One region of the Faecalibacterium faecis genome, then DNA from elsewhere that is predicted to be linked to it. Evidence: predicted binding sites of a transcription regulator. Region 1 holds the regulator's gene; each other region holds the start of a gene.
What was found. Region 1 encodes Rex, which represses fermentation and respiration genes when NADH is low (regulators of the CRP and FNR family bind a similar motif). Its sites were predicted from a motif close to ATTGTTAANNNNTTAACAAT; they were not measured.
Positions count from the first base shown of each region.

Region 2: fucO (lactaldehyde reductase) is a predicted target of Rex. The motif match lies at 7,535-7,554, and genes of this name have one in related genera.
Region 3: WMO17_RS00575 (butyryl-CoA:acetate CoA-transferase) is a predicted target of Rex. The motif match lies at 4,140-4,159, and genes of this name have one in related genera.

Region 1 covers NZ_JBBMEP010000019.1:28,709-38,906, reverse strand. Annotated here, with positions in the region: gene WMO17_RS10290 (ComEC/Rec2 family competence protein) at 1-30, opposite strand, end outside; gene WMO17_RS10285 (YgiQ family radical SAM protein) at 3-2,069, opposite strand; gene WMO17_RS10280 (DNA translocase FtsK) at 2,120-5,047, opposite strand; gene WMO17_RS10275 (ClpP family protease) at 5,150-5,830, opposite strand; gene WMO17_RS10270 (redox-sensing transcriptional repressor Rex) at 6,092-6,733, shown strand; gene WMO17_RS10265 (thymidine kinase) at 6,985-7,602, shown strand; gene WMO17_RS10260 (ABC transporter substrate-binding protein) at 8,202-9,593, shown strand; gene WMO17_RS10255 (carbohydrate ABC transporter permease) at 9,798-10,198, shown strand, end outside.
Region 2 covers NZ_JBBMEP010000016.1:36,013-46,210, reverse strand. Annotated here, with positions in the region: gene WMO17_RS09445 (hypothetical protein) at 1-1,136, opposite strand, end outside; gene WMO17_RS09440 (DUF3783 domain-containing protein) at 2,014-2,436, shown strand; gene WMO17_RS09435 (FAD:protein FMN transferase) at 2,433-3,515, shown strand; gene WMO17_RS09430 (calcium/sodium antiporter) at 3,570-4,532, opposite strand; gene WMO17_RS09425 (putative ABC transporter permease) at 4,773-6,080, opposite strand; gene fucO (lactaldehyde reductase) at 6,317-7,465, opposite strand; gene WMO17_RS09415 (GntR family transcriptional regulator) at 7,726-8,103, shown strand; gene WMO17_RS09410 (ABC transporter ATP-binding protein) at 8,096-8,797, shown strand; gene WMO17_RS09405 (hypothetical protein) at 8,791-9,591, shown strand; gene WMO17_RS09400 (sugar phosphate isomerase/epimerase family protein) at 9,753-10,198, opposite strand, start outside.
Region 3 covers NZ_JBBMEP010000001.1:123,067-133,264, forward strand. Annotated here, with positions in the region: gene glmS (glutamine--fructose-6-phosphate transaminase (isomerizing)) at 1-922, shown strand, start outside; gene WMO17_RS00570 (AI-2E family transporter) at 1,291-2,556, opposite strand; gene WMO17_RS00575 (butyryl-CoA:acetate CoA-transferase) at 2,605-3,951, opposite strand; gene coaD (pantetheine-phosphate adenylyltransferase) at 4,465-4,971, shown strand; gene WMO17_RS00585 (acetyl-CoA C-acetyltransferase) at 5,051-6,268, shown strand; gene WMO17_RS00590 (enoyl-CoA hydratase-related protein) at 6,391-7,176, shown strand; gene WMO17_RS00595 (3-hydroxyacyl-CoA dehydrogenase family protein) at 7,219-8,091, shown strand; gene WMO17_RS00600 (acyl-CoA dehydrogenase family protein) at 8,196-9,371, shown strand; gene acrB (acryloyl-CoA reductase electron transfer subunit gamma) at 9,389-10,183, shown strand.

The DNA.
Region 1 (10,198 bases):
GTTTACTTTTTCTTCTTTCCAGTTTTCCACGTTGTGTTCTCTTTCTGTTGATCGTTTTTTGGCTTGCGCGCGGGTGCCGAATGGGGCGCAAAGCGTGCGCCGGGGCTGGGCGCACGGCCTGTCGGTGCAGCGGCACGGCTCTGGCCGTGGGCAGGCTTGCCGTTATGGCCCTTCTGGTTCGGGCGCACCGTATAGGTGCCGTCATTGTGGATCGTCACATCGGCGGCTTCGGCCCGGCGGGCAGAGCGCTGCACGGCGCGGCGGCCTACGGCGGGCACCAGCAGGGGGATCAGGTCCTCCCGGTGGGTCATCTTCAGCGCCTTGACTACCTTCTCGGCGTTGCGAGGCTCGTAGTATTGCAGCAGCGCCCGCTGCAGCGCCTTGCCCTCGGGGGTCTTTTCCACAAACACCGGCTTCAGGGTGTAGGGGTCAAGGCCGGTGTAGAACATGCAGGTGCTCACAGTGCCGGGGGTGGGGTAAAAATCCTGCACCTGTTCCGGGCGCATGTGGTTTTTATAAAGATATTCTGCCAGATAGACCGCATCCTTGAGGGTGCTGCCCGGGTGACTGGACATCAGATAGGGCACCAGATACTGCTTTTTGCCGGCCTTTTTGCTCAGCTCATAGAACTTATCCTTGAACTTGTTGAAGGTCTCGATGGGCGGCTTGCCCATGTAGGCCAGCGTGTTGGGGGCACAGTGCTCCGGAGCCACCTTCAGCTGGCCGGACACATGGTACTCTACCAGTTCCTTGAAGAAGGTGTCGTCCGGGTCGGCCATCAGGTAGTCGAACCGGATACCGCTGCGGATGAACACCTTTTTCACGCCCGGCAGCTCCCGCACCCGGCGCAGGATCTTCAGGTAGTCGCTGTGGTCCACGATCATGTGGGAGCAGGTGGTGGGGGCAAGACAGTGCTTGCCGCCGGTGCACATGCCCCGCAGCATCTGCTCCCGGCAGGAGGGAAAGCGGAAGTTTGCGGTGGGGCCGCCCACATCGTGGATGTAGCCCTTGAAATCCGGCTCGTGGGTCATGCGCTCGGCTTCTGCCACGATGCTGTCCGCGCTGCGGCTGGTGACACGCCGCCCCTGATGCAGCTGGATGGCGCAGAAGTTGCAGCCGCCAAAGCAGCCGCGGTTCTGGATGATGGAGAACTGCACCTCACGGATGGCGGGCACGCCGCCCATGCTCTCGTAGATGGGGTGGTAACGGCGGGTGTAGGGCAGGGCGTAGACCTTATCCAGCTCCCCGCGCACCAGCGGCTTTGCGGGGATGTTCTGCACCAGATACTTTTCGCTCTGCTTCTGCACGATGATCTGGCCGCTGACCACATCCTGATTGTCCATCTGGATGCGGCAGGCCTTGGCATACGCCGTCTTATCCGACGCCACCTTTTTAAAGCCTGCGCACTCCACGTAGCGCTCGGGCAGATGGTCGAAGTCGGTCATGTAACAGGTGCCGTCCACGTCCGTGATGCTCTCCACCGGCTCCCCGGCGGCAAGGCGGCGGGCGATCTCCACGGTCTGGTGCTCGCCCATGCCAAAGCTGATGATGTCCGCGCCGGAATCCTCGGCGATGCTGGGCAGAACGGTGTCCAGCCAGTAGTCATAGTGGGCAAAGCGGCGCAGGGACGCCTCCAGACCGCCCAGAATCACCGGCAGGTCGGGATAGGCCTGCTTGGCAAGGCGGGTGTACACGGTGGCGCTGCGGTCCGGGCGTGCGCCGCCCTTGCCGCCGGGGGAGTATTCGTCCTCGGCGCGGGGGATCTTTGCCACGGAATAGTGGCTGACCATGCTGTCCACGTTGCCGCCGCCGATGAAGAAGCCGTACTTCGGCTTGCCGAACCGCTTGAAGTCCTCGCAGTCGGTGTAGCGTGGCTGGGCCAGCACGCCGATCTTATAGCCCTCGGCTTCCAGCAGACGGCTGATGATGGCAGTGCCAAAGCTGGGGTGGTCCACATAGGCATCGCCGCCCACCACCACAAAGTCCAGCTGCTCCCACCCGCGGGCCTCCATATCGGCCCGGCTGATGGGAAGAAATTCGGTGTAGATCTTAGGGGAAGAGTTGTCCATTTGCTAATATCCTCATTCTTGGTTGAACACGGGCGAGTGCTCTTTTATTTTTATTCCTCCGGTTGGTTCATCTGCATTTCCAGCCACTGCTGGCGGCTGATAAGCACAGCGCGGGGCTTGGCACCCTCGTAGGGTCCGATGATGCCTTTTTGTTCCATCTCGTCCATGATACGGGCCGCGCGGGCGTAGCCCAGCTTGCAGCGGCGTTGCAGCAGGCTGGTGGAGGCCTGACCGGCATCGATGACCACCTCCACGGCCTGCTTGAACATCGGGTCGGTATCGGGATCCTCGTCGGAGTCCGCGCCGCCGCTGCCTTTCTTGCCGTCCTGAATGGCGTGCTTTTCCATGGCTTCGATCATGGCTTCGTCATACTGCACGGTGCCGCTCTGCTTGATGAAGTCCAGCACACGGCTGATCTCCTCATCCCGCACGAAAGTGCCCTGAATACGGGTAGGCTTGGGCGCACCCACGGGCATGAACAGCATATCACCCATGCCCAGCAGCTTTTCGGCACCGGAGCCGTCCAGAATAGTGCGGCTGTCCACCTGACTGGACACTGCAAATGCGATGCGGCTGGGGATGTTGGCCTTGATCAGGCCGGTGATCACGTCCACGCTGGGGCGCTGGGTGGCTACGATCAGGTGCATACCGGCAGCGCGGGCCTTCTGGGCGATGCGGCAGATGGAGTCCTCCACATCCTTGCCCACCACCATCATCAGATCGGCCAGCTCGTCGATGATAATGGCGATGTAGGGCATCTTTTCCAGATCAGGCCGTTCTGCGGCCAGCTTGTTGAAAGACTTGATGTCGCGCACATTGTTCTCTGCAAACAGATGATAGCGGCGCTCCATCTCCTGCACCGCGCTGCCAAGGGCACCTGCGGCCTTTTTCGGCTCGGTGACCACCGGCATCAGCAGGTGGGGAATGCCGTTGTACTCGGCCAGCTCCACCACCTTGGGGTCGATCAGCAGCAGCTTCACGTCCTCCGGGCTGGAGCGGAACAGCAGGCTCATGATGATGCTGTTCACGCACACGGATTTACCGCTGCCGGTGCTGCCTGCAATGAGCAGATGGGGCATCTTGCACAGGTCTGCCACCTGTGCCACACCGGCAATGTCCTTACCAAGCGCAATGCCCAGAGGTGAGGTCATGCGCAAAAAGCTCTGGCTCTCGAACACGCTGCGAATATACACCGGGGTCTTTTTGTGGTTGGGCACCTCAATGCCCACGGCAGGCTTGCCGGGGATGGGTGCTTCCATACGCACGTCCGCCACCGCAAGGTTCAGGGCGATATCGTCTGCCAGCGAGGTGATGCGGCTGATCTTGACACCCGCCATGGGCTGCACCTCGTACCGGGTAACGGACGGCCCGCGGGAGATATCCAGCACACGGGTGCGCACGCCAAAGCTTTCCAGCGTGTCCACCAGCTTCTGGGCGTTGGCTTTCAGCTCTTCCTGCGCGCCGGGGTCGGTCTCGTCCTGCGATTTTTCAAACAGCTCAATGGGCGGATACTGGTACTGATAAGTATCCACCGGTTCGGTCTCGTCCACAGGGGCCGCTGCCGCGGCCTGCTCGGAAGCGGCAGGCTTTTCCATTGCCGCTGCCACCAGCGTGCTAATATCCTTTTCCTCCACCGGTTCGCTGGTAATGCTGATCCAGCCGTCCTCGTCGGGTGTGCCGCGCATGGCAACGGCGTTTTCGGCGCTCACCCGGGCGGGTGCCGCCGGGACTGCGGGCTGGATGGGCACGGCGGGCATCTCCGGCGTGACTGCCGCTGCCGGGCTTTCCGGCTGGGCCGTCGGCATTGCCGGGGTCATGACCGGAGTATCAAAGCTTTCCGCTGCCGCAGGCTGCACCGGCTGTGCAGCTTTTGCAAAGAAATCGGATGCATCGGTCTCCACCGCGTCCTGTACGATGGGCTGCGGGGCAGGTCTGGGGGCCGGGCGCAGCGGGTTCTGCCCAAAGGTGCCGCCCGGGCCCACGATGAGCGGCTCGATGGGTTCGCTGCCGCCCTCCTTCACCTCAGTGTGGTCGGGGCCAAGGTCTACGTCAAAGGAAGCCCGGGGCCGGGATACCCGTACCTGCACCGGCGTGATGGCCGGGGCGGCAGGCTCCGGCTGGGCAAGCGGCTGGCCGGAAGTATCTGCGGGCGGCTCCGGCTGCGGGGCGGCCTCCGGCTCCTCCGCCTCCATCTCTTCGGTCACCTTGTGGCCCCAGTGGCGGATGCCGTTCAGCCAGTCCGGCACACCGATGCGGAAAGCCGGAGTTTCCATCTCCTCTTCGGCATCTTCCTCATCCCGGTATTCATCTTCTGCTTCGTCGTAGTCTTCCTCAGCCTCGGCTTCTGCCGCGCGGGCAGCGGCACGTTCAGCGCGGCGGGCTGCGCTCTGCTGCGCCATGGCCGCACCCTTTGCGTGCACGCCGCCAAACGCAGCGCACAGCCATTGCCACACCTCTGCCGGGGTCAAATCAAAAATGTACAGGCTGACACACAGTGCCAGCACGATCATGATAAGGGTTGCCGCAGGCCGTCCGCACAGCAGCAGCAGGCTGCCGCCCAGCAGTGCACCCAGCGCACCGCCGCCGATCCATGCATTCACGCCGTTTGCGTAGCAGGCAGCTGTCATCTGGAATGCCGACATGCCCTGCGGCTGGATATCGGAAAAAACGATCATCGTGCCGCAGGCAAACACCAGCCCAAGAACCAGCTTGAAGATCTTGGGCAGAAGGTCTTCGCCCCGGGTATACTGCACAGCAAGGCAGCACACTGCCGCGCCCAGCACAAAGCTGCCGCAGCCAAAAAGTCCGAACAGCACATCGTGCAGGGCCTTCCATGCCGAATCTCCCTCCACAAAGGCCAGCACCACCAGCAAAAGGCCTGCAAACAGGGTGCCAAGCCCCGCCGGAAGCCGCTGTTCTGCGCGTTTTTTGCGCGATGCTGCGCGCCGTGTTGTCGTTTTACGTTTTTTTGTTGCCATGTTTCTTTGTTCCCCGCGTTTGTAGTAGACACACTATTTGATTTTATTATTGTACCACGCAGGGAAGAAAATGGCAAACCTATTGTTGTACAAAATCGGCCTTCATTTGCGTTCAATCTCTTTATACAGCCACGCCAGCGCATCCGAAAGCCCGCCCAGCTCGTCGATGAGCTTTTCCTTCACGGCCCGGCGTCCATCCAGCACGGTGCCCATGTCCATCACCAGCTCGCCGGTGTGGAGCATCAGGTCGGTGTAGCGTTTTTCGGTCATGCCGCTGTGGGCCGCCACAAAGCCGGTGATGCGCTGCTGCATCTGCTCAAAGCTGCGCATGGTCTGCGGCACCCCCAGAATGACACCGGAATGCCGCACCGGGTGCACGGTCATGGTGGCCGTGGGCACGATGAAGCTGCGCCGGGCGCTGACGGCAAGCGGGATACCGATGGAGTGCCCGCCGCCCAGCACAAGCGTTGCACTGGGTTTGGACACGCTGGCGATCAGCTCTGCCAGCGCAAGGCCCGCTTCCACATCCCCGCCTACCGTGTTCAGCAACACCAGCAGGCCCTCGATGCGGGGGTCCTCCTGCGCGGCCACCAGCTGCGGGATGACATGCTCATACTTCGTGGTCTTCTGGCCCTGCGGCGCTTCCGAATGGCCTTCGATCTGGCCGATGACGGTCAGGCAGTGGATCACATGCCCGCCGCGGGCCAGCGTGACCGTGCCCAGATCCTCGATCTCTTCCTTTTCCAGCCGACGCGCGTCGGTCTGCTGCGTTTCATCATTCATGTGCTTTCCTCCTGCGTTTTTTGTCAGCATTCCCCAGCCTGTGCCGGGCTATGCAGACCCGCTGCAGCAAAAAAGCGGTAACATTTCATAAAAATTTTTTGAGAATGATTTGACATTCTCCATCGGTGCAGTATACTTTAAATAATTGACTGTAATATCTGCAATATGAACCCGTAAACGGATCGGGGTTTCTTTGTGCCGCATCTGTAAAGCAGGCAGCTGCGGCAAGTACTGCGATAGAGCGAAAGGAGAAAGTATTCTATGAACACTCCTGCAAGGGCTTCGCTTCCCGTTATCAAGCGTCTTCCCAAATATTACCGCTATCTGTGCTCTCTGCAGGCGGACGGCATCAACAGCATTTCTTCCCGCGAGCTGGCTGCTCAGATGGGCACCACCGCTTCGCAGGTACGGCAGGACTTCAACTGCATCGGCGATGTGAATGGCCGGCAGGGCATTGGCTACTCGGTGGAAAACCTGCTCTCCATTCTGGAAGGCCTGCTGTTCGGCAACGGTGACCGCCTGCCCACCATCCTGATCGGCTGCGGCCGTCTGGGCAAGGCAGTGAGCCGCTTTATCACCACCGATACCAACGGCTACCGCCTGATCGCCGCCTTTGATGTGGCACAGAGCGAGGTGGGCAAGGAGATCAGCGGCATCCAGATCCGCCATATCGACGAGCTGGAGTCTTTCTGTGCCGAGCATCACCCCAAGGTCGCAGTGCTCTGTGTGCCCCGCGACGGTGCGGAACAGGTCAGCGGCCGTCTGGTGGATCTGGGCATCGAGGGCTTCTGGAACTTCTCCCACTATGACCTCTCTGTGCCGTATCCCGATGTGGTGGTGGAGAACGTCCATCTGGGCGACAGCCTGATGAGCCTTGGCTACCGCCTGCGCAATCAGGACTGAACGTACCTATTATAAGTAATAAGAGAACCCTCTCAGTTAAAGCCTGAGATGCCGCTGAACCCTCTCAGTCTCGCATACGCTCGACAGCTCCCCCGAAAGGGGAGCTTTGTGAGTGGGGACGGGAAAGTTTCTGCTTCTCCGGCGCAGGGACAGCCTGCCCGGAAGATACAGAAAAGCTCCCCCATCGGGGGAGCTGGCAAAGCCGTCAGGCTTTGGCTGAGAGGGTTCGTTCTGTAAGGAGAGTTTTTCAAATGGCAAAACTGTATTTCCGTTACGGCGCGATGAACAGCGGCAAGAGCACCGCCCTGATGCAGGTAGCCCACAACTACGAAGAACAGGGGATGCGGGTGCTGATCCTCAAGCCACAGGTGGACACCAAGGGCGGCGGTGAGCTGGTGAGCCGTCTGGGCGTGCGCCGCAAGGCTGATCTGCTGATCCCGCCGGAGACGGACGTGTTCGAGGCCGTGCGCACGGCCAACGCTGACGGTGCGCCGCTGGCCTGCGTGCTGTGCGACGAGAGCCAGTTTTTCACTGCGCAGCAGGCAGAACAGCTGTTCATGGTAACGGTGGATTTGAACATTCCGGTGATCTGCTACGGCCTGCGGGCAGATTTTTCGCTTAAGGGCTTTCCCGGCTCTACCCGCCTGCTGGAGCTGGCCCACACCATCGAGGAGATGAAGACCATCTGCACCTGCGGCCGCAAGGCCATCTGCAACTGCCGCAGGGTGAACGGCAGATTCGTCTTTGAGGGCGAGCAGGTGGCCATCGATCTGGAAAACGATGTGCAGTACGTGAGCATGTGCCCCCAGTGCTATTTCAAGGCAAAGCGCGCGTTCTACGCCGAAAAAGCTGCTTCGCGGGTTGAATAAACTTGTATACAAGGCTGCTGTGTTCAACGACACGGCAGCCTTTCTTTTTTATTCCCGGCCCACAGGCGCAGTCCACACAACAGCGCAAAATATGTCGCTGTCGGTGCTTCTTCACCCCCCCAAAGGGCGAAAAAGCACCGATTTCCATGCCCGAAGACCGGTGCCGGATGCCCGCCGCAAACAATTGATATATCAGAGTGCACATTTTTTGCGCTATTGATATATCAGTTCAAAGACTCCCATCCGGGCTTTTTAAGCTGTTGTTCGTCCACAATGTATGCAACGTTTCCACGTTCTGAAACGGAATGTTTACAAAATTATTGCAAAATTCGACGTTCCTCCTATGATGCATCCCAGTTTTCTATGCAAAATAGCGAAGTATACATGTTGCACAGTTTTTCGAGCCAAGTTTATTCATTTCAGCGAAGGCGTCAATTCTTGCGCGGAAACAAGAGCAATATTTGTACGTTTTTTGTTTAGATATCTGCAATTTGCGTCTTTCTTTTTGGTTGTTGTTTTGTTATCATAATTGTATACAACGGGGTATGTGCAGACCCCCGTTCGAGATGATGTTTTCTGTATTTAGGAGGAGAACAAAAATGAGCAAGGCAATTTCTCGTCGTGATTTCATGAAGGTCACCGGCGCTGTGGGCGCTGCCGGCCTTCTGGCTGCCTGCGGCGGCAACTCTGCTGCATCCGGCTCTGCTGCTTCCACCGCTTCTTCCGCTCCCGCTGCTTCTGCAGACGAGAGCCTGGCACTGTCTGACGGCCCTGTTTCCATGACCATCAGCTGGTGGGGCGGCGACAGCCGTCACGAGGCTTACCAGAACGCCATCAAGGAGTTCCAGGCTGAGCACACCAACATCACCATCGAGCCCACCTTCGCCGCATGGTCCGGCTGGGAAGAGAAGATGGCAGCTGCCTTCATCGCTGGCAACGCACAGGATGTGTGCCAGGTGAACTGGAACTGGCTGTACAACTACTCTGCTGATGGCAGCAAGTTCGTGGACCTGAACACTGTTTCCAAGTTCCTGGATCTGACCCAGTGGGATGACGCTGCCATGGACGCCTGCTACGTTGCAAACAGCCAGCAGTGCGTGCCCGTTTCCATGACCGGCCGTATCTTCTTCTGGAACATGACCACCTTCAACAAGGCTGGCATCACCGAAGTTCCCAAGTCTCTGGATGATCTGATGGCTGCCGGCAAGGCATTCAAGGAGAAGCTGGGCGACGATTACTACCCCATGCATCTGGGCGCATACGACCGTATGATACTGATGGTCTTCTACCTCGAGTCCAAGTACGGCAAGGACTGGGCTGACCCCGTCACCTCTACCCTGAACTACACCGAGGACGAGATCGCTGAGGGCATCGACTTCATCAAGAGCCTGGTGGATGGCCACGTCATGATGAACCTGAAGACCTACTACTCCGCAAACTCTGATACCGCTACCCACCAGTCCAACGAGTGGATCACCGGTAAGATCGCAGGCATCTTCGAGTGGGATTCCGCTGCTTCCAAGTACTCCTCCGCTCTGGATGATGCCAACAAGGACGGCTTCACCGTTGGCGAAGAGATCAAGTTCGGCGACAACAACGGCGGCTTCTCCAAGGTCTCCATGGGTCTGGCCATCACCAAGACCAGCAAGTGCGTTGCCGAGGCTGCTACCCTGATCAACTTCCTGCTGAACGAGGAGAAGGGCGCTTCCATCATGGGTTCCGAGTGCGGCATCCCCGCTTCCAAGGCTGGTCTGGCTGCTGCTCAGGCTGCCGGCGCTGTCAAGGATCTGGTGGCTGAGGCAAACGCCAAGGTCATGGCCTTCACCACCAACAAGCTGGATCCCCTGTTCGAGAACAACGACCTGAAGGCTTCCGGCACCGGCATCTATCAGGAAGTGTTCGATACCGTTGACTACGACGGCGTTGCCGGCGCAGACGTTGTTGACACCCTGCTGGACGGCATGGAGTCTGTTGGCTACACCATCGGCTAAGTTCCATTTTTGAGTGCCGCCGTGTGCGGTCACGCACAGAAAAGGGCACCCTTTGACTGAACCTGAGGGGCACCTGCCGCCCGACCGGCAGATGCCCCTTTTTTGTCAGAGATATATTACAAAATCTTGACAAAGCTGTATCCAGTCTGTTACCCCTTCGTCCGTCTCATGCTCCGAAATTCCTTAAAAAGGAGGATTTCCCAGATGAAAGAAAGCAATGCTCCCGCCATCGGGCGCACCCCGTTCCAGAAATGGCTGGACAAATATCAGGGTCTGTTTTATCTGATCCCCTGGATCATCGGCTTCGTCGTCTTTAAGGCAGTTCCCTTCGGTCAGTCGCTGTACTACAGCTTCACCGATATGAACTTCTTCAAGAGCGGCACCCAGTTCGTTGGTCTGGCCAACTACATCACGGCCTTTACCACCACCAAGATCACCAAGGCACTGCTCATCACCTTCAAGTACGCTTTCATCACCGTGCCTCTGAAGCTGGTCTTTGCGCTGTTCATCGCATACATCCTGAACTTCAAGATCGCATGCGTCAACCTGTTCCGTACTGTGTACTACATCCCCTCCATTCTGGGCGGCTCTGTTGCTATCGCCGT
Region 2 (10,198 bases), on a different contig from region 1:
CAGATCAGGGTCGCCAGACCGGCGCGGTTGGAGGGCATGGGGACGCCGGGCATATTCAGCACGCGATAGATGCCGGTTCCGGTTTCGTAAATGCCCCACACGGCTGCACCGGTCAGCGCAACAGCCGCAATGCCGGCCACCACATCGCTGCTGCCGCCGCCGCTCGGGTTGTCGATGTCACCATTTCCACCCTGATACAGCGCTTCGACGGTCACGTTGCAGCCGGGCATCTCAAAGTGTGCGGTCTGATCATCGCCCAGATCCAGCTCTTTGCCATCGTCACGCACGGCGCTCCAGCCGAGGAACTCTGCGCCCTCTGCGCCCTCCGGGATGTTTGCCGTCACGGTCACGGTGGTGTTTTCCGGCACAACGGTGGCAGTATCCAGCTCCTGCTCCCCGGCACCGAGGTCAGCGGTTGCCTTCGCATTTACAGCGTTGACGATGTTGCCGTTGGCATCTGCCAGATAGCGGTATTCCACGCCATCATCGCCGCGCTTATAGCCGATGATGTAGCCAGAATTCATGCTGAAGAGTTTCAGCTTGTTCTGGTAAGGAGAGTCCTCGTTGTCCGTTGTGATCTGACGGCCCCGCGCAGGGTCATCCACCCGGATCTTTGCCGTGCCGGCAAAGCTTTTTTTGATGTTGATCTGCTGGTCATTTCCCAGACTAATATCATCATCAGTATTATTCTCAAAGGTCACAGCCTTCAGGTCGATCTCCGAATCGCCTGCATCGGCCACACGGACACCGGTGACGCTGTTGCGGATGGTGCCGCCGTTCAGCTGCACATCGCCGCTTTCGCCCGAAATGTCAATGGCGGTGCCGTTCGGCGCTTCGACCGTGCCGCCATTAAGGCGCAGACCTCCGCGGTTTTTGACAGCAATCCCGGCGTCCGTAGTAAAGCTGCCGCCGTTGATCCGTACCTGACCCCAGTTGTTGTCAATGCAGCTGGCACCCTCAGACGCAAAGGTTCCGTCTGTTGTGATGCCCTTGTTAATGGTCAGGTTTGCAGAGTTGTTGACAAAGCAGCTTTTTGTGCCGGTGGTTTTGAAGTCGCCGCCATTGACGTCCACCGTGCCGGTACTGTTAAGGATAACAGGTTCCTCGGAGGTCGCTGTAACATCGTTCAACGTCATGTGGCCGCCATTAAAAACCCAAAAAACAGCTCTATTGGCATTCGGGTTGTAATGTGTATACTTACCCCCGTTAATAATCACCCTTCCAGAACTTGAAACTGTCAGACAGTAAGCATTCGATTCCATTTCTGCGTCATTTACCGTAAGCGTACCAGCAGGAACCATGCCTACATTGAGACCTTTCGATGTGTATTTACCTTTTTCAATTGTCACCTGTGCTGACGGAGAAGCTACATTTATGAAGTGTTTTGCATACGTTGCACAGTCAACTTCATAATTGGCTTCATTATCAATATTTACGATTCCTGCATTTGCCACATTGATAAAAGGATCAGAATTTTTGAATGTAACCTTACCTTTAATGGCAATATTCACCGGCTGTGTCGTATCGGTTACATTGATCACGATTGTACCAGTATAAATCCCCTCCGGGATCTCGTAATTGCCGCCTTTGGTGATGGTCGTGCCTGTAGTCGGGATCGTTTTGGCTGCGGTATCTTCCTGCGCAGTTACGCCATTTTCAGGCGTACCCCCCCCCCAGAGCAAGTGCATTGACCGGAAGTACAGATGTCATCATACATGCCGCAAGCACTGCACTGATGAGCCGCATCTTCTGTTTTTTCATCCTCAAAACCTCTGCTTTCTGTTAAATTTCTGAGACTTATGTCTCGCATTTTTAGTATAGCACCTCTATTTTCTGCATACAATCTTCACCTGCACTGAAATTTGCCTTGTAATTTCTTCTAATTTTTGTTGCCTTTGCTCGAAATTCTCCGAAACTTTTCCCGGTAGTACCGGCCCCCCCGGCATTCCATTTTTTGCGTATTTGTGTTATACTATAGTGTATTTGCAATCCACCCTGAAATGAGGTTTTTTTATGAAAGCACATATCGCACGCAACCAGAACGCCGGTGTCCCGCTGGTTCTGGGCTGGAACCTTTCCCCCGCCGACCGCGGCAAGCTGGAAGGCATGGCTCCTGCCTTTGGCATGAAGGTGCTGCTCGTCTCCCCTGCCGATGCGGGCAAGACCGTGGCACAGCTGCTGGGCGAGGTGGAGACCAAGGCCGCCCGCACGCTGGTGCTGGAACCGGGTGCCTACCCGCCGGCAGTGGTTCTGGCCAACTTCAAGGAGAAGGATGTGGACACCCTGCTGGATCTGATGAAGCAGGCACAGGTCACCATTCCGCTCAAGGCCGTTGTGACTTCCTCCAACCGCAGCTGGGTGTTCGGCGATCTGCTGGCCCACCTGCAGGAGGAGCACGCCGCCTTTACCGCCGCAAAGGAGAACCACACCGTATGAAGACCCGCGCAAAACGTTTCGTCAGCGCCCTGCTGGCCGGGGTGCTCTGCCTGAGCCTGCTGGCAGGCTGTGCCTCCAAAAAGAAAGAGCTTACCCGCTATTCCACCGTTTTTTATGATGTGTTCGATACCGTAACGCAGGTGATCGCCTACTGCGAGAGCGAGGAAGAATTCAACACCCAGATGGATGCCCTGCACGCAGACCTTATTACCTATAACCAGCTGTATGATATCTACAACGATTACCCCGGCGTGACCAACGTCAAGACCATCAACGACAATGCCGGCAGCGCTCCGGTGGAGGTGGACGACCGCATCCTCTCCATGCTGGAGCTGGCCGACCAGATGTACCAGACCACCAACGGCAAGCTGAACATTGCCATGGGCAGCGTGCTGAATATCTGGCACAATTACCGCGAAGCTGCCGAAGCCGCCGAGACGGATGCCGACAACAAGCTGCCCACCATGGAAGAGCTGGAAGCAGCCGCCCAGCACTGTGATATCAACAACGTGATCATCGACGCGGATGCCAAGACCGTTTATCTGGCCGACCCGGAAATGTTGCTGGATGTGGGCAGCGTGGGCAAGGGCTACGCCGTGGAAATGGTGTGTCAGGCTGCCGAGGCCCGCGGCCTGACCAGCGCTCTGGTGAGCGTGGGCGGCAACCTGCGCGCCATTGGTGTAAAACCGGACGGCAGCCAGTGGACCGGCGGCGTGGAAAACCCGTGGAGCTCTTCGGATGTATACACCTCGGATTCCATGCTGGACGGTGCCATCAACATGAGCGATATGGCCCTTGTGACCAGCGGCGACTACCAGCGCTACTACGTGGTGGACGGCAAGCGCTACCACCATCTGATCGACCCGGACACCCTGTTCCCCGCCGCCTACTTTAACGGCGTGACCGTGCTGTGCAGCGACTCCGGCCTTGCCGACTGCCTGACCACCGGCCTGTTCTGCCAGCCGCTGGAGGACGGGATGAAGATCGTGGAAAGTCTGGACGGCGTGGAAGCCATGTGGTGCACACCGGATCAGCAGGTCATCACCTCTTCCGGCTGGGATTCCCATTTGAAAAAGTAACCCTTAAAACGGCAAAAGGCCGACGCAGTGCTGCGTCGGCCTTTTGCTGTTTTATCAGATGGTGAACTGCACCACACAGAATGCCGCGTAAATGCACAGCAGCGCAATGCCCTGCGGGCGGCTCAGCTTGCCCTTGAAGAGAGCGGGCAGGGTGAGCAGCAGCATTACGGCGAACATGACCGGAAACTCCAGCACCAGCGATGCATTGTGGCCGAAGAGCAGGGAGTTCTGCGGGATGGTAAAGGGTGCCACCGTGGCGGAAACACCGCTCACCAGCACCAGATTGAACACGTTTGCACCAATGACATTGCCCAGCGAAAGTGCACCGTGGCCCTTTGCCAGCGAGGTGATGGCCGTTACCAGCTCCGGCAGCGAGGTGCCCAGTGCCACGAAGGTGAGCGCGATCACCGACTCCGGCACGCCCAGTGCCTGTGCGATCAGGGTGCCGTTGTCCACCAGCAGGTTGGCACCCACGGCAATGAGCACCGCGCCCACGGCCAGCAGGCCCAGCTCCTTGGCAAAGGATGCATTTTCTTCCGGTTCTTCCTCTTCTTCCGGGGCGGGGGCGTTCTTCATGGCCATCACGTTGCAGATGATATACGCTGCGAACATGGCCAGAAGGATCAGGCCCACCGGGCGGGAGAAGTAGCCGGTGGTGTAGGCCACACCGGCATAGAAGGCCGCTGCCACAAAGAAGAACAGCACCGGCGTGCGCAGGCTCTTGGGGTCTACCTTGCCCGGCTTTACCGCAATGGTGAGGGCCGCAATGAGCGATGCATTGCAGATGATCGAACCGATGGCGTTGCCGTAGGCGATCTCGCCGTGGCCGGTAAAGGCCGAGGTGGTGGAGACCATCACCTCCGGCAGGGTGGTGCCGATGGACACCACGGTGGCACCGATGAGCAGCTCCGGCACATGGAAGCGGCGGGCAATGCCCGTGGCACCATCCACGAACCAGTCACCGCCCTTGATGAGGCACAGCAGGCCCACGATGAACAGCAAAACAGGAATGAGCATAGTTTTTCTCCTTTTGTTTTTGGCAGAGCAGCAATAAAAAAGAGACCTTTATTACATCCTGCCCAAAAACGGGAAAGTGTAATAAAAGTCTCAAGCTTCCGGTGACACAGCGGGCATTTCTGCCGGGATGTCGCTGCGCCACAGCGCACCGTTTTTGCAAAACGAGCGCCCTTTACTCCCTTTTATCCGGAAAATATTATACCGGTTTTTGCACCAAAGTGCAAGAGGAGCGTTGAAATTTCATCCGGCCTTGGCTACTTTCTTCGCGTTGGGATAAATACGCTCCATGCGGGCATCGTCAAAATGCGCATCCAGCAGCGTATCGATGCTGTTTTTGGGGCCTTCACCGCTGGTGCGGGCATCGTACCGGGCCAGCGCCAGCGCACTGGTGAGCATGTTCACCGCCATGAACACTGCCAGCAGGACGGTCATCCATGGGCGGACGCGGCTGCGCACCTTCTTCATGCCTCTGAGCACCAGCGGATAGCCGTAGCGCATCCATATCACCGCCGCAATGCCCCAGAAAAAGCAGTACAGCAGGTTGATGCGCCCGCCCAGATTGAACTTGAACTTGCTGTAGTCCCAGAACACAGTGCCGAACAGCAGCTCGGTGACGGCGCTGCACACGTATTCGTACACACCGCCCATGACGGTGCCGAAGGCGAACAGATAGCGGTCGCTCCGGTCCTTTTCCTGACGCAGCAGCACCGTTGCCAGCACCAGCGCCAGACCCCACACCACGCTGAACGGCCCCCAGACCAGACTGGAGCGGCTCATCCAGACCCCGGCGGTCACGCGGCAGAACACCGTCTCCACCATGTCGCCCAGAAACGCGCCGATCACGAACAGCCACAGCAGGTCGGACACGCTGAGGAAGTTCTTTTCCCCCTTCCGGAGCGCAGTCTGCTCCTGCCGGGCCGCAGCCGGGTAAGCATACTGGATGCGTTTTTCAATGTAAAGCGCGATCCTGCGGCGCAGCGTATCCGACCGCTTTCCCAGTCTCTGGTTGAGCTGCTCCAGCACCGGGTGCCGGGCCGCATACTGCTGCACCAGCACCGCCGAACCGATCTGGTCCAGCACCGCCACCGTCAGCGAGACCCATACTGCCGGGCGCAGCAGCCAGACAGGGATCTGCGCGCACAGCTGCAGCAACACATTATTGCCCCACAGCACACTTGCCGTGCCCAGCGCACCCCACAGCAGCGAATACTGCAGGCACACATAGCCGTTCAGATTGAATTTTTTTCCGGAATAGTCCCACCACTTGCGGCGGTGCAGGCGTTCCAGCAGCTTGGCGGTGATCCATTCCATCACCGTTGCCGCCATCATACAGGCAAAGAACAGGTAGACCGGCTCGGCGCGCAGGTCGCCGAAACTCACGGCCAGCAGCACGCCGGTGGTACCGTAGATAAAGCAGAACGGGCCTGCCGCCGCACCGCGGTTGGCAAACCTTCCGCCCCGGATGGTCGCGACTACCGTCTCAGCCACCCAGCCCAAAAAGGAATATACTAGATAAATAACACCCAGAGTATAGAAGTTCAGCGTCATAAGATTCCTTTCGCTTCCAGTTTTTTCTTACTGCATTGATTGTACCCGTTTTGGGCGCTGTGTACAAGAGCCGTGCAGAAATTTTGTCACTCTGCGACGCGGCAGGCTCTCCGGGCATCTCTGAAAAGACGAAGATCCAGTCTGTTGCTTTGTTTTCAGATACATCTTAGAAAAAGGCCCTGCCATCCCGAAGGACAGCAGGGCTCAAAATTACAGCTTGAATTTACAGAGCGGAATCACAGCTGGCTCTTATACAGCTCCACGATCTCCTCCACGCTGGTGTCGCGGGGATTGCCGGGACGGCAGGCATCCGCAAATGCGGACTCGGCGAGGAACTGGATATCCTCTTCCTTCAGGATGCCGTGCAGATTTGTGGGGATGCCCACGTCTGCGCTCAGCTGCTTGACGGCGGCGATGGTGGCGTCAGCGGCTTCCACATCGTTCATCTCATCGATGCCCACAACACCCATGGCCTTGCCCACGGCGCGGTAGCGCTCACCAGCGACGCTCTTGTTGTACTCCAGACCCACCGGCAGCAGGATGGCGCAGGCCACACCGTGCGGGGTGTCGTACAGAGCGGACAGGCCGTGTGCCATGGAGTGGACGATGCCCAGACCCACATTGGAGAAGCCCATGCCGGCGATGTACTGGCCCAGAGCCATGCCCTCGCGGCCTTCCGGGGTATTCTGCACTGCGCCGCGCAGGCTCTGGCTGATGAGCTTGATGGCTTCCAGATGGAACATATCGGAGATGACGCAGTGACCCTTGGTGATGTAGCCCTCGATAGCGTGGGTCAGAGCGTCCATGCCGGTGGCGGCGGTCAGGCCCTTGGGCATGGAGGACATCATATCGGGATCGACCACGGCGATCTCGGGGATATCGTTGGTATCCACGCAGACGAACTTGCGCTTTTTCTCCACATCGGTGATGACGTAGTTGATGGTGACCTCAGCAGCAGTGCCGGCAGTGGTGGGAACAGCGATGGTGAACACAGCGTGCTTCTTGGTGGGAGCAACGCCTTCCAGAGAGCGGACATCCGCAAACTCGGGGTTATTGATGATGATGCCGATGGCCTTTGCGGTATCCATGGAGGAGCCGCCGCCGATGGTCACGATGCAGTCAGCTTCAGCAGCCTTGAAAGCGGCCACGCCGTCCTGCACGTTGGCGATGGTGGGGTTGGGCTTGATCTCGCTGTAAACAGCATAGGCAAAGTTTGCAGCATCCAGCAGATCGGTGACCTTCTTGGTGACGCCGAACTTGATCAGGTCGGGGTCGGAGCAGACGAATGCCTTCTTGTAGCCGCGGGCGGTCAGTTCGGGAACGATGTTCTCAATGGCACCGTGGCCATGGTAGGAGATGGTATTCAGAACGATGCGGTCAGCCATAGTTATTTTTCCTCCAAATCTCTTTTCCGCCGCTTTCCGGGCGGAGCTCTCTGTTTTTCAGCATAGCACATTGTCAAAAGCTTTGCAATGTGAAATTGTTTGAATTTATTGTAATTTTTTATCAATGTGCAGTGTTTTATGGGCACTTTTTTCAATTTCCCACAGTTTTATGGTGTTTTTTCTTTTTCCCCTTGACAAACAGAGCAAATCGTGTATTATTGTATCAAGCGCTTAATACAGCAAGACAAGGAGATGATACCATGGGCGAACAGTTTGATGCCAGCCGCCCGATCTATGCCCAGCTTGTGGAACGGCTGAAGGCCCGGATCCTGGCCGGCACCTACCCGCCGGGCGGGCATCTGGATTCGGTACGTGATCTGGCCGCAGCCGCCGGGGTGAACCCAAACACGATGCAGCGGGCCCTTGCCCAGCTGGAGACGGAAGGGCTGGTGCACACCGAACGCACTGCAGGCCGCTATGTTACGGAGGATACTGCATTGATCGAACAGCTTCGCGCCGACACCGCCCGGACGCTGGCGTCGGATTTTCTGGAAAAGATGCGCGGCATCGGCTACAGTCCCGCACAGGCAGCCGCGCTTTTGGAACACTGGGACGCAAAGGAGGACCGCAATGAATGAGCTTTTGAGCTGTGAAGCACTGACCAAGTGCTACCAGAAGGATAAGACCGCACTGGAAAATGTAGACCTGCACATCGGCTTTGGCCGCATCGTGGGGCTGCTTGGCCCCAACGGCAGCGGCAAGACCACCCTCATCAAGCTGGCGAACGGTCTGCTGCAGCCCAGTGCAGGCAGCATCCGGATCGCCGGCATGACCCCCGGGCCGGACACCAAAGCTATCGTGTCCTATCTGCCGGACGCCGACTGGCTGCCGGACTGGATGCGTGTGGAGCAGCTGGTGGAAATGTTCCACGAATTTTATGCCGATTTTGACCCCGCTAAGGCAAACGAAATGCTGGCCCGGCTGGAACTGGAACCGAAGGCACGGCTCAAGACCCTCTCCAAGGGCAGCAAGGAAAAGGTGCAGCTGATCCTTGCCATGAGCCGCGCCGCAAAGCTCTACCTACTGGATGAGCCCATTGGCGGCGTGGACCCTGCCGCCCGGGACTACATCCTGAGCACCATCCTGAACAACTACAGCCGGGATGCGACCGTCATTCTATCCACCCACCTCATCGGCGATATCGAGCCAATTCTGGACGAAGCCGTCTTTTTGAAGGATGGCCGGGTGTTCGCCCACCGCAATGCCGAAGAGCTGCGCGAGACCGAGGGCATGAGCGTGGATGCATATTTCCGGGAGGTATTCAAATGCTGAAACAGCTGTTAAAATATGAATTCAAGGCCACCGGCCGCACCTACGGCGGGCTGTATCTGGCCCTTGTTGCGCTGGCAGTGCTGAGCGGCTTTTCCCTGCGCAGCTCTTCCAAGGACAACTTTGCATCTCTGCTGCTGTTCGCCTACATGATCGTAGCCGTTGCGGTGGCAGTGGTGTCCGTGATGACCATTGTGACCCGCTTCACCCGCAATCTGCTGGGCCGCGAAGGCTACCTGATGCACACCCTGCCGGTGACGGAAAGCCAGCTCATCCTTTCCAAGCTGATCTCCAGCGTGGTGTGGATGCTTTGCAGCAGCATCGTGGGTATTTTCTCCTTTGCGGCGATGCTGCTGGCTCTGTCTCTGAACAGCGCGGCCCTGCAGCAGCTGCCGGAGCTGTGGCAGAAAGTGGTGGAGATCTTCCGCATGACCGGCAGCTCCGGGTGGCTCTGGCTGGTCTTTGAAACGCTGAACGGGCTGGTGGCACTGGTGTCCAGCATCCTGTGCATCTATGCCGCTTGCATGATCGGCCACCAGTTCAAAAAGCACATGGTCCCGGCCGGTATTCTGGCATTTTTCCTGCTGTCCTTCCTGCAGAACTGGCTGAGCTCCGGTGTCAGCAGTGCCGACATGCTGCAGGCTGTTTCCGATCCCACCCTTGGCGGTGTAGATGTTTCTATTGCTGCGCCCAGTGCGTTCACCACCCTGTTCGGGCTGGCGGTCAGCATCGCCTTTGCCGCAGGATACTTTCTGCTGACCCGCTGGCTGATGGAACATAAGCTGAATCTGGAATGATCTTAATGTCCTCCGCTTTCGTTCTGGGCATTTTCAGCGAAACTACTTCTTAATTGCAATTTGTAAAAGGCCGAACCATAAACTTCATCTGATACAAAAAACATCTGCAAGCTGCCCCATTCCGGGCAAAGCTTGCAGATGTTTTTCTTGTTATAAAGTGTTCAGCACTCGTCGTACTGCTTTTTCAGGTAGTTCAGGCATTCCACCGCGTTTTCCGGGGTGGTATTCTCCAGCGTTGCAAAGATATAGGGCTTTTCCTGCTTTGCAAACCGCAGGATGGTGCGGTAGTCCTCCATACCGCCCTGCCCTGCACCCGTAGCAGCCAGCTGGCCGCCCGCATCCTTGCGCAGGAAATCCTTGAAGTGGATCATGGCGATGTCCTTGCCCAGAAGCTCGATGGCCTCGGCGAACACTTCCTCGCGGCGGTCCACATTTTCCATGTTCAGCAGGTTGACGGGGTCGAACAGGATCTGCAGGTTCGGGCTGCCGATCTCGTCCAGCACAGTGCGGGCGCGTCTGGCATCGTACACGATGTGCTTGACCACCGGCTCAATAGCAATGGTCACGCCGTACTGCTCGGCACAGCGCACCACCGGCTTGAAGTTCC
Region 3 (10,198 bases), on a different contig from region 1:
GGCTATGCATGCCGGCATGGTGGGTAAATCTGCCATCGAAACGTTGGCCCGTGTGCCCGCCGAGGTGGACATTGCCAGCGAGTTCCGTTACCGGGATCCCATTCTGGAAAAGAACGATCTGGTCATCATCATCAGCCAGTCCGGCGAGACCAGCGACACGTTGGCAGCGCTCAAGCTGGCCAAGAGCCGCGGCGTGCCGGTGCTGGCCATCGTGAATGTGGTTGGCAGCTCCATTGCACGTGCCGCAGATTATGTAATGTACACCTATGCCGGGCCGGAGATCGCGGTAGCATCCACCAAGGCGTATATGGTGCAGATGTGCGTGCTGTATCTGTTTGCACTGCGGCTGGCCTACGCGCGCGGACGGCTGAGCGAGGCAGAGACCCGCCGCTTTACGGCCCAGCTGCTGCGCGCACCGGAGGTCATCAAGCCGCGCCTTGCAGATTGTGAGCAGATCAAGTACCTTGCCAGCCGCTATGTGAACACCCAGAGCTGCTTCTTCATTGGGCGCGGGTTCGACTATGCGCTCTCGCTGGAGGGCAGCCTGAAACTCAAGGAGATCAGCTATGTGCACTCGGATGCCTATGCAGCCGGTGAACTGAAACATGGTACCATCAGCCTGATCACCGATGGCGTGCCGGTGATCGCACTGGCCACCCAGAAACAGGTGTACGAAAAGACCATTTCCAATGCCAAGGAGACCCGCAGCCGCGGCGCAAGGGTGCTGCTGTTTACCACAAAGGATGCTGTGGTGCCGGAAGGCGTGGCAGATGCCGTGATCCGGCTGGATGAGTATGAGGATATCCTGATGCCGCTGCAGCTCATTGTGCCGCTGCAGCTGTTTGCCTATTATATGGCTGTTCTGCGCGGCTGTGACGTGGATAAGCCGCGCAATCTGGCCAAGAGCGTGACCGTGGAGTGACGGCATAAAACGCAGCCAGAAAGCCCTGCACGAAACAGAAATAAAAAAACAGGACCTGCTCTGAATCACTGAAGTGCATTCTGTCAAGTAGAAAAAAATAATATAAGGTTTTTGTTCGCCGTTTCCACAAGGAGACGGCGAATTTTTTGTGCAAAATCGGTATCAGGCAGCTCGGTTCATGGCACCGACATGAGCCTGCATCGACATCTGGATGAACAGACGGTGCTGGTAACGGCGGCTGTTGCAGCAGTCAATCGTGAAGAGTGATTGTTCTTTCTTGACATGAAAATACCCCCAGAGTACTCAGAGTTTTTGTCTCTGTCTACTCTAGGGGTAGCGTATCACATGGAATGCCGGGGCATTGTGATTTATAGATTATTTGTTTCGGCAGGAGGTGCTTCCGATGCAGACGCTTCTACCGGAACATCGTCCTCCGGGTCACCGAAGTTGTCGTGGTAAGTCTGCAGCAGGTCGATCTCCTTGTTGCGCTTCAGGCCGTAGATGACCAGCTTTTTGATCACATCATAGATGACTGCAAACAGCGGCACACCTACGATCATGCCCACAAAGCCCCACAGACCGCCGAACAGCAGGATGGCGAACAGTACCCAGAAACTGGAAAGACCGGTGGTGTTGCCCAGGATCTTGGGGCCGATCACGTTTCCGTCCAGCTGCTGCAGCACCAGAACGAACAGGACGAACCACAGCGCCTTGATGGGGCTCTGAATGAGGATCAGCAGGGTGGCGGGCACGGCACCGATGAACGGGCCGAAGAAGGGAATCACATTGGTCACGCCGATGATCACGGAAACCAGAAGGGCACTGGGGAACTTGAAGATCAGGCAGCCGATATAGCACAGCACGCCGATGATGGCGGAATCCATGATCTTGCCGTTGATGAAACCGCCGAACATCTTATCGGCGTACTTCACTTCTTCCTTGATCAGCTCTGCCCAGCGGGGCTTGAAGATGCTGTAGAGCACCAGCTTGGCCTGCTGAACAAAGCGCTTGCGGCTGGCCAGCATATACACGGCCACGATGATGCCGATGATCAGGTTCTTGGCCATGGTCACTACGTTCAGCACACCCACTGCGGCACCGCTGACGATGTTCTGCATGGAGGGCAGGAGCCGGGTCTTGATCAGATCATCGATATTGGTGCTGATGGTGGCATAAGCAGAGTTGAGCATGTCCATGATCTGCTGGTTGTTCTCAATGAACTCCACATGATTCGCCCACTGCACGAACTTTGCGAGGTTGCGCTGCGCAGTGTAGTACAGGGTGGTCACGCTGGTAATGAGCTGCGGAATGATCATCATGCACAAAGCGTAGATGAGGAGCAGGCCGAACAGGATGGTCAGCGTAACGGACAGCACATTGACCAGACCATGCATCTTTTCCGGGATGAACCGGCGCAGAAAGCTCTCGATGGTGTTGCACACAGGTTTGAGCAGGTAGGCGATGACGGCACCGTAGATGAATGGCATCAGAATGCCGGTCAGCGTGGAGATGGCATCGCCAAAACCATCGAAGCGGTAGATCAGGAAAAAGAAGATGATGCTCAGGGAGATCGCTCCAAATCCTGCCAACATCCCGTAGAGATAGGGCTTGATGTGCGGCTTTTTGTCCATCATGATAGACTCCATTTCAGCCGCGGACAGCAGGAATCCCCGCGGCACTTATCAGATTTTGTTGCTCCTGCGCCAGATGTGCATTTTTTCGGCTTCCTTGATCAGGTCTTCACGGAAGTCGGGATGTGCTACGCTGATCAGAGCTTCAGCCTTTTCCCAGGTGGTCAGGCCCTTCAGGTTCACGCAGCCGTACTCGGTGCACAGGTAGTGGATGTTGGCACGGGTATCGGTGACGATGCTGCCGTTTTCCAGAGTGGGACGGATGCGGCTCTCCAGCTGGCCGGTCTTCTTATTAAAGAAGGTAGAGGACAGGCAGATAAAGCTCTTGCCGCCCTTGGAAAGGTATGCGCCCAGAACGAAGTCCAGCTGACCGCCGGCACCGGAGATGTGCTTGAGGCCTGCAGTCTCGGCGTTCACCTGACCGAACAGGTCGATGTCCACAGCGTTGTTGATGGAAATAAAGTTATCCAGTGCGGAGATGCTGCGGATATCGTTGGTGTAGTCCACGGGTGCAGACATGCACTCCGGATTATCGTTCAGGTAATCGTACATTTTCTGGGTGCCGGCACCGAAGGCGTAGACCTGACGGCCCTTGTCCAGCTGCTTGCATGCACCGGTGATCTTGCCGGCCTTGGCGATATCCACAAAGGCATCCACATACATTTCGGTGTGCACGCCCAGATCCTTCAAATCGCTCTGTGCGATCAGGCTGCCGATGGCATTGGGCATACCGCCGATGCCCAGCTGCAGGCAGGCACCGTTGGGGATCTGCGGAACGATCAGGTTGGCAACCTTCAGATCCACTTCGGTAGCAGCACCGGGAGCGGCCATCTGGCCGATGGGCGGGTTCTCGCCTTCCACGATGCCGGTGACCTGAGAAATGTGGATGCAGTTCTCCATGCCGCCAAGGCAGCGGGGCATGTTCTTGTTGACCTCAACGATGATCTTCTTGGCTTTTTCGCACACAGCACCCAGATGAGATGCACTGGGGCCGAAGTTGAAGTAGCCATGCTCGTCCATGGGGGTCACCTGGAACACCGCCACATCCAGCGGATCCGGGCTTTCGCGGTAGTAGCGGGGCAGCTCGGAATAACGGATGGGGGAGTAGAAGGAGAAGCCCTGTGCAATGGCCTTGCGCTCAATGCCGCCCATATGCCAGCTGTTCCATGTCATGTGTGCAGCGGGATCGTCGATCTGGAAGATCGCGGGCACCCACATCAGGATGCCGCCGCGGAAGTTGACACCTTCCAGCTCAGGCAGACGCTTTGCGATCTCGGCATCCACCGCCACAGGGGTGTTCACAGCCCAGCCGTAATCCACCCAGTCACCGCTTTTGACCAGTGCGGCAGCCTGAGCGGCGGTCATTTTCTTCTGAGCATACAGTTCCGTAAAATCCATTATAAACCATCCTCTCCTATAATAACATAAAGGAATTGTAAATTTATCATTTACTCTTCCTGCACGGACAAATCTTTGCAGGATGTTTACCACCTGTTGGCAATTTGAACACAGCTCTGACACAGGCGGATGATATCCTGATAACCAGCAGAAGGCAGCTGTCGGACAGGGCAGCAGATCTGCACAACTTAGTTATAACATTAACAATGTGTAGAATCAATAGTTTATCGAGAAAATTTTGACCGACTGGCAATATGGACAAAATTCGAGGAGTTTTTGGACGATTGTTTGGTACTGGAAAACCAAAATCTTTGCAAAAGGACTTGATAAAATTTTGACGATATGGTTTACTTATAGCGTAGCAGGCAGCTGCGATGCAGCACGACATTGATTGTTTAAATTTTAACGATAAAACGTACAGCTTGCACAAAAATCTTGCACCCAAGACTGGAAAGTGCTATCATGGCAGAACCAAAACGCGCTTTTCACAGCGCTCAAGGAGGACACCAGACGATGGCAACAGCAGTTTATCCCGGTTCGTTCGATCCGGTCACAAAAGGGCATCTCGATATCATCAAGCGCGCAGCAAAGATCAACGATCATCTGATCGTGGCGGTGCTCAACAACAGCGCAAAGAATCCGCTCTTCACCGTGGAGGAGCGCGTAGAGCTGCTCAAGGAGTGCTGCAAAGGCATCCAGAATGTTTCGGTGGAGAGCTTCGACGGCCTGACCGTGGAGTTCGCCAAGAAACGGCACGCTTCGGTGATGGTGCGGGGCCTGCGGGCGGTGACGGATTTTGAAAACGAGATCCAGCTTGCGCAGACCAATCACGCACTGATGCCCGGCATCGAGACCATGTTTCTGGCAACGAGCATCAAGTGGAGCTACCTTTCTTCCACCATTGTAAAAGAGGCAGCTTACTACGGCAGCGACATCGGTAAGTTCGTCACACCCAATGTGGAAAAGGCGGTCAACGAAAAGTATGCGCTGATCCGGCAGAAAAAAGACCCCGAGACCTAATTTGTAAAAGCGCTTACGGGCGTTTTGATAAAAATGGCTTACGAAAAGTAACACATACACAATTCAGGAGGCTATTCACATGAAAAAGATCGTTATCGCATCTGCATGCCGTACCGCTATTGGCAAGTTCGGCGGCACTCTGGCAAACGTTCCCGCAGTTGAGCTGGGCTCCATCGTCATCAAGGAAGCTCTGAACCGTGCAAACGTCGCTCCCGAGCAGGTCGATCATGTCTACATGGGCTGCGTCATTCAGGCCGGTCTGGGCCAGAACGTCGCTCGTCAGGCTGCTCTGAAGGCTGGCCTGCCCATCGAGACCCCGGCTGTCACTGTCAACGTGGTGTGCGGCTCCGGTCTGAACTGCGTCAATATGGCTGCTCAGATGATCGAGGCTGGCGATGCTGATATCGTGGTCGCAGGCGGCATGGAGAACATGGACATGGCTCCCTTCGCACTGCAGAAGGCTCGTTACGGCTACCGCATGGGCGCTCCTATGGGCAAGAGCGAGATCGTGGATACCATGGTCAACGATGCTCTGTGGGATGCCTGCGGCTTCAACAAGCACATGGGCATGACCGCTGAGAACGTCTGCACCAACGAGACCTATCAGAAGAAGTACGGCTACAGCCCCATCACCCGTGAGATGCTGGACGAGTTCTCATACAACAGCCAGCTGAAGGCTGACAAGGCCATCAAGGACGGCGCTTTCAAGGACGAGATCGTTCCCGTTGTGATCAAGGGCAAGAAGGGCGACACCGTGTTCGATACTGATGAAGGCCCCCGTCTGAGCGCTCCTGAAGTGCTGGCAAAGCTGAAGCCCGCTTTCACCAAGGACGGCATCGTGACCGCCGGCAACTCTTCCGCCATCAATGACGGCGCTGCTGCTCTGGTCATCATGAGCGAGGAGAAGGCTAAGGAGCTGGGCGTGAAGCCTCTGGCTACCTGGGTCGCAGGTGCTTTGGCTGGCGTTGAGCCGGAAGTCATGGGTCTGGGCCCCATCGCTGCTACCAAGAAGGTCATGGCTAAGACCGGCATGAGCGTTGCTGACATGGATCTGATCGAGGCCAACGAGGCATTTGCTGCTCAGTCTGTGGCTGTCAGCCAGGCTCTGAACTTTGATATGAGCAAGGTGAACGTCAACGGCGGCGCAATTGCTCTGGGCCACCCGGTCGGCGCTTCCGGCGCTCGTATCCTGGTCACCCTGCTGTATGCTATGAAGCATCGCGGTGCTCACAAGGGTCTGGCTACCCTGTGCATCGGCGGCGGCATGGGCTGCGCTACCATCGTTGAGATGGACTAAGTTCCACCTCTTGGAATCCTGACTGAATGACAGACCCGGACGGGGAAGGGAACCGGAGAGCCTTTCCTCCGTCCGGGGGCTGTTTGTGATAATTGATAAGATTTGAATAGGAGGTTTTCACAATGGCATTTGTAAAAACCGAGGTGCAGGGTGCAGTTGAGATCATTACCATCGACCGCCCCAAGGCACTGAATGCCCTGAATCCCGAAGTTCTGGCAGACCTGAAGGCAGCTTTTGAGGCTGTGGATCAGGAGACTGTCCGCTGCATCGTTCTGACCGGCGAAGGCGACAAGAGCTTCGTGGCAGGTGCAGATATCGGTTCCATGAGCACCATGACCAAGGCAGAGGGCGAGGCCTTCGGCAAGCTGGGCAATGATGTGTTCCTGATGATCGAGAGCTTCCCCATCCCCGTTATTGCAGCCGTGAACGGCTTTGCACTGGGCGGCGGCAACGAGCTGGCTATGAGCTGCGACATCCGCATCTGCTCTGACAACGCTGTGTTCGGCCAGCCGGAAGTGGGTCTGGGCATCACCCCGGGCTTCGGCGGCACCCAGCGTCTGGCACGTCTGGTCGGCATGGGTATGGCAAAGCAGCTGGTCTACTCTGCACTGAACATCAAGGCGGACGAGGCTCTGCGCATTGGTCTGGTGAACGCTGTGTATCCTCAGGCTGAACTGATGGAGAACGTGCTGAAGCTGGCCGGCAAGATCGCAAAGAATGCACCCATCGCTGTACGCAACTGCAAGAAGGCAATCAACGGCGGCATCAGCCTGCCCATCGAGAAGGCTGTTGAGGTCGAGGAAAAGCTGTTCGGCAGCTGCTTCGAGACCCACGACCAGAAGGAAGGCATGGCCTGCTTCCTGAGCCGTGAGAAGCCGAAGCCCAAGGCAGTGTTCACCAACAACTAATCCATTACTACATAATTTTTGATATTAAAGGAGAGGTTTCCTATGAAGATCGGTGTTATCGGCGCTGGCACCATGGGCCAGGGCATCGCAAAGGCATTTGCACAGGTTGAGGGCAACACCGTTGCTCTGTGCGACATCAAGCAGGAGTGGGCCGAGAATGGTCTGGCAAAGATCAAGAAGGGCTACGAGAAGCTGGTTGCCAAGGGAAAGATGACGCAGGAAAAGGCAGACGCTATCGTTGCTGCCATCACCCCGGGCCTGAAGGAAGACCTGTGCGCTGACTGCGATCTGGTCGTTGAGGCTGCTTTTGAGGATATGAAGGTCAAGCAGACCACCTTCGGCGAGCTGGATAAGATCTGCAAGCCCGAGTGCATCTTCGCTTCCAACACTTCTTCTCTGTCCATCACCGAGATCGGCAAGGGTGTTAGCCGTCCGCTGGTCGGCATGCACTTCTTTAACCCCGCAGACCGCATGAAGCTGATCGAGGTCATCGCAGGCTGCAACACTCCCGCTGAGACCGTTGAGAAGATCAAGGAGATCTCTGTTGCCATCGGCAAGCAGCCGGTTCAGGTCAACGAGGCTGCAGGTTTCGTTGTCAACCGCATCCTGATCCCCATGATCAACGAAGCAGCCTTCATCAAGATGGAAGGCGTTTCCGATATCGCTGGCATTGACACTGCCATGAAGCTGGGTGCCAACCACCCCATGGGTCCCCTGGAGCTGGGCGACTTCATCGGCCTGGATATCTGCCTGGCTATCATGGACGTGCTGTACAAGGAAACCGGCGACAGCAAGTACCGTGCATGCCCGCTGATCCGTAAGATGGTCCGCGGCGGCAACCTGGGCTGCAAGAGCGGCAAGGGCTTCTACGTTTACAACGCAGACCGCACCAAGACCCCTGTTGACCAGCTGTAAATTCTGATAAACGTTTCTCCCGACCGTGGAAACGCGGCCGGGAGGAATTTGTTTGCACCGGGCAATTCCGGTAAATGAAAAAGACCCGTTAGGAGGATATAGCGATGGATTTTACTCTGTCCAAGCAGCAGCAGATGGTACAGAAAATGTACCGCGAGTTTGCTGAGAACGAAGTCAAGCCCCTGGCAAAGAAGGTTGATGCGGAAGAGTACTTCCCCAAAGAGACCGTCGAAAAGATGGGCAAGCTCGGCATGATGGGCATTTATTTCCCGACTGAGGTCGGCGGTGCAGGCGGCGATGTGCTGTCCTACGTCATGGCAGTGGAAGAGCTGAGCAAGGTCTGCGGCACCACCGGTGTCATCGTCTCTGCTCACACCAGCCTGTGTGCTGCTCCTATTTATGAAAATGGTACTCCCGAGCAGAAGGCAAAGTATCTGCCCAAGCTGTGCAGCGGTGAGTGGCTGGGTGCTTTCGGCCTGACTGAGCCGGGTGCCGGCACTGATGCACAGGGTCAGCAGACCTTTGCAAAGCAGGACCCCGAGACCGGTGATTGGATCCTGAACGGTTCCAAGATCTTCATCACCAACGCCGGCTACGCAAACGTCTTTATCGTTATTGCTGTCACCGATATCGTGCCCGACAAGAAGGGCCGTCCTACCAAGCAGTGCTCCGCCTTTATCGTGGAGCGCACCGACCCGGGCTTCTCCGTCGGTAAGGCTGAGGACAAGATGGGCATCCGCGGTTCTTCCACCTGCGAGCTGATCTTTGAGGACTGCCGCATCCCTGCTGACCGTATGCTGGGTGTGCGTGGCCGCGGCTTCCAGCTGGCTATGGCTACTCTGGACGGTGGCCGTATCGGTATCGCATCTCAGGCTCTGGGCATTGCCGAGGGCGCTCTGGAAGAGACCGTTGCTTACGTCAAGGAGCGCAAGCAGTTCGGCCGCAGCATTTCCGCATTCCAGAACACCCAGTTCGAGCTGGCTGAGATGAAGGCACGCGTTGAGGCTGCAAAGTATCTGGTCTACGCTGCTGCTCTGAAGAAGCAGGAAGCAATGGATGGCAAGAAGGTCCGTTACAGCGTTGAGGCTGCTCAGGCAAAGCTGATCGCAGCCCGCACCGCAAGCGATGTGACCCGCCGCTGCCTGCAGCTGTTCGGCGGTTACGGCTACACCCGTGACTATCCCATCGAGCGCATGATGCGTGATGCCAAGATCACTGAGATCTACGAGGGCACCAGCGAAGTGCAGATGATGGTCATTTCCGGCGCGCTGCTGAAGTAAGGGAGGCAAGAGTTACAATGAAAGCAATTGTTTGTGTAAAGCAGGTTCCTGATACCTCCGGCAAGGTGTCCGTCAAGCCCGATGGCACTCTGGACCGTGCTTCGATGGCTACCATCACCAACCCTGATGACCTGAACGCTCTGGAGGCTGCTCTGAAGCTCAAGGACGCTACCGGCTGCGAAGTCGTTGTTGTTACCATGGGTCCCCCGCCGGCAGAAGGCATGCTGCGTGAGCTGCTGGCCCGCGGTGCAGATAAGGCTGTTCTGGTCTCCGGCCGTGAGTTCGGCGGTTCCGATACCTTCGCAACCAGCCAGATCCTGGCTGCTGCCGTCAACAAGATCGGTGTCGGCCCCGAGGACGTTGTGTTCTGCGGCCGTCAGGCAATCGATGGTGATACCGCTCAGGTCGGTCCTCAGATCGCTGAGAAGCTGCACCTGCCTCAGGTCACCTATGTGGCTGACATCCAGAAGGATGGCAACACCCTGACCGTGAAGCGTATGCTGGAGGACGGCTACATGATGGTCAAGGTGCAGACTCCCTGCCTGCTGACCTGCATCAAGGAGCTGAACCAGCCCCGTTACATGAGCGTGAACGGCATCTTCACCTGCTACGACAAGCCGATGGAAGTGTTCGATTACAACGCACTGAAGGACGATCCGCTGATCGAGGTCGATACCATCGGTCTGAAGGGTTCTCCGACGAACGTCTTTAAGTCCTTCACTCCTCCGCAGAAGGGCGCAGGCACCATGCTCAAGGGCGACGATACTGCCGCACAGCTGGCTGGTATCCTGGCCAAGAAGCACCTGATCTGATGAAAGGAGCATAGG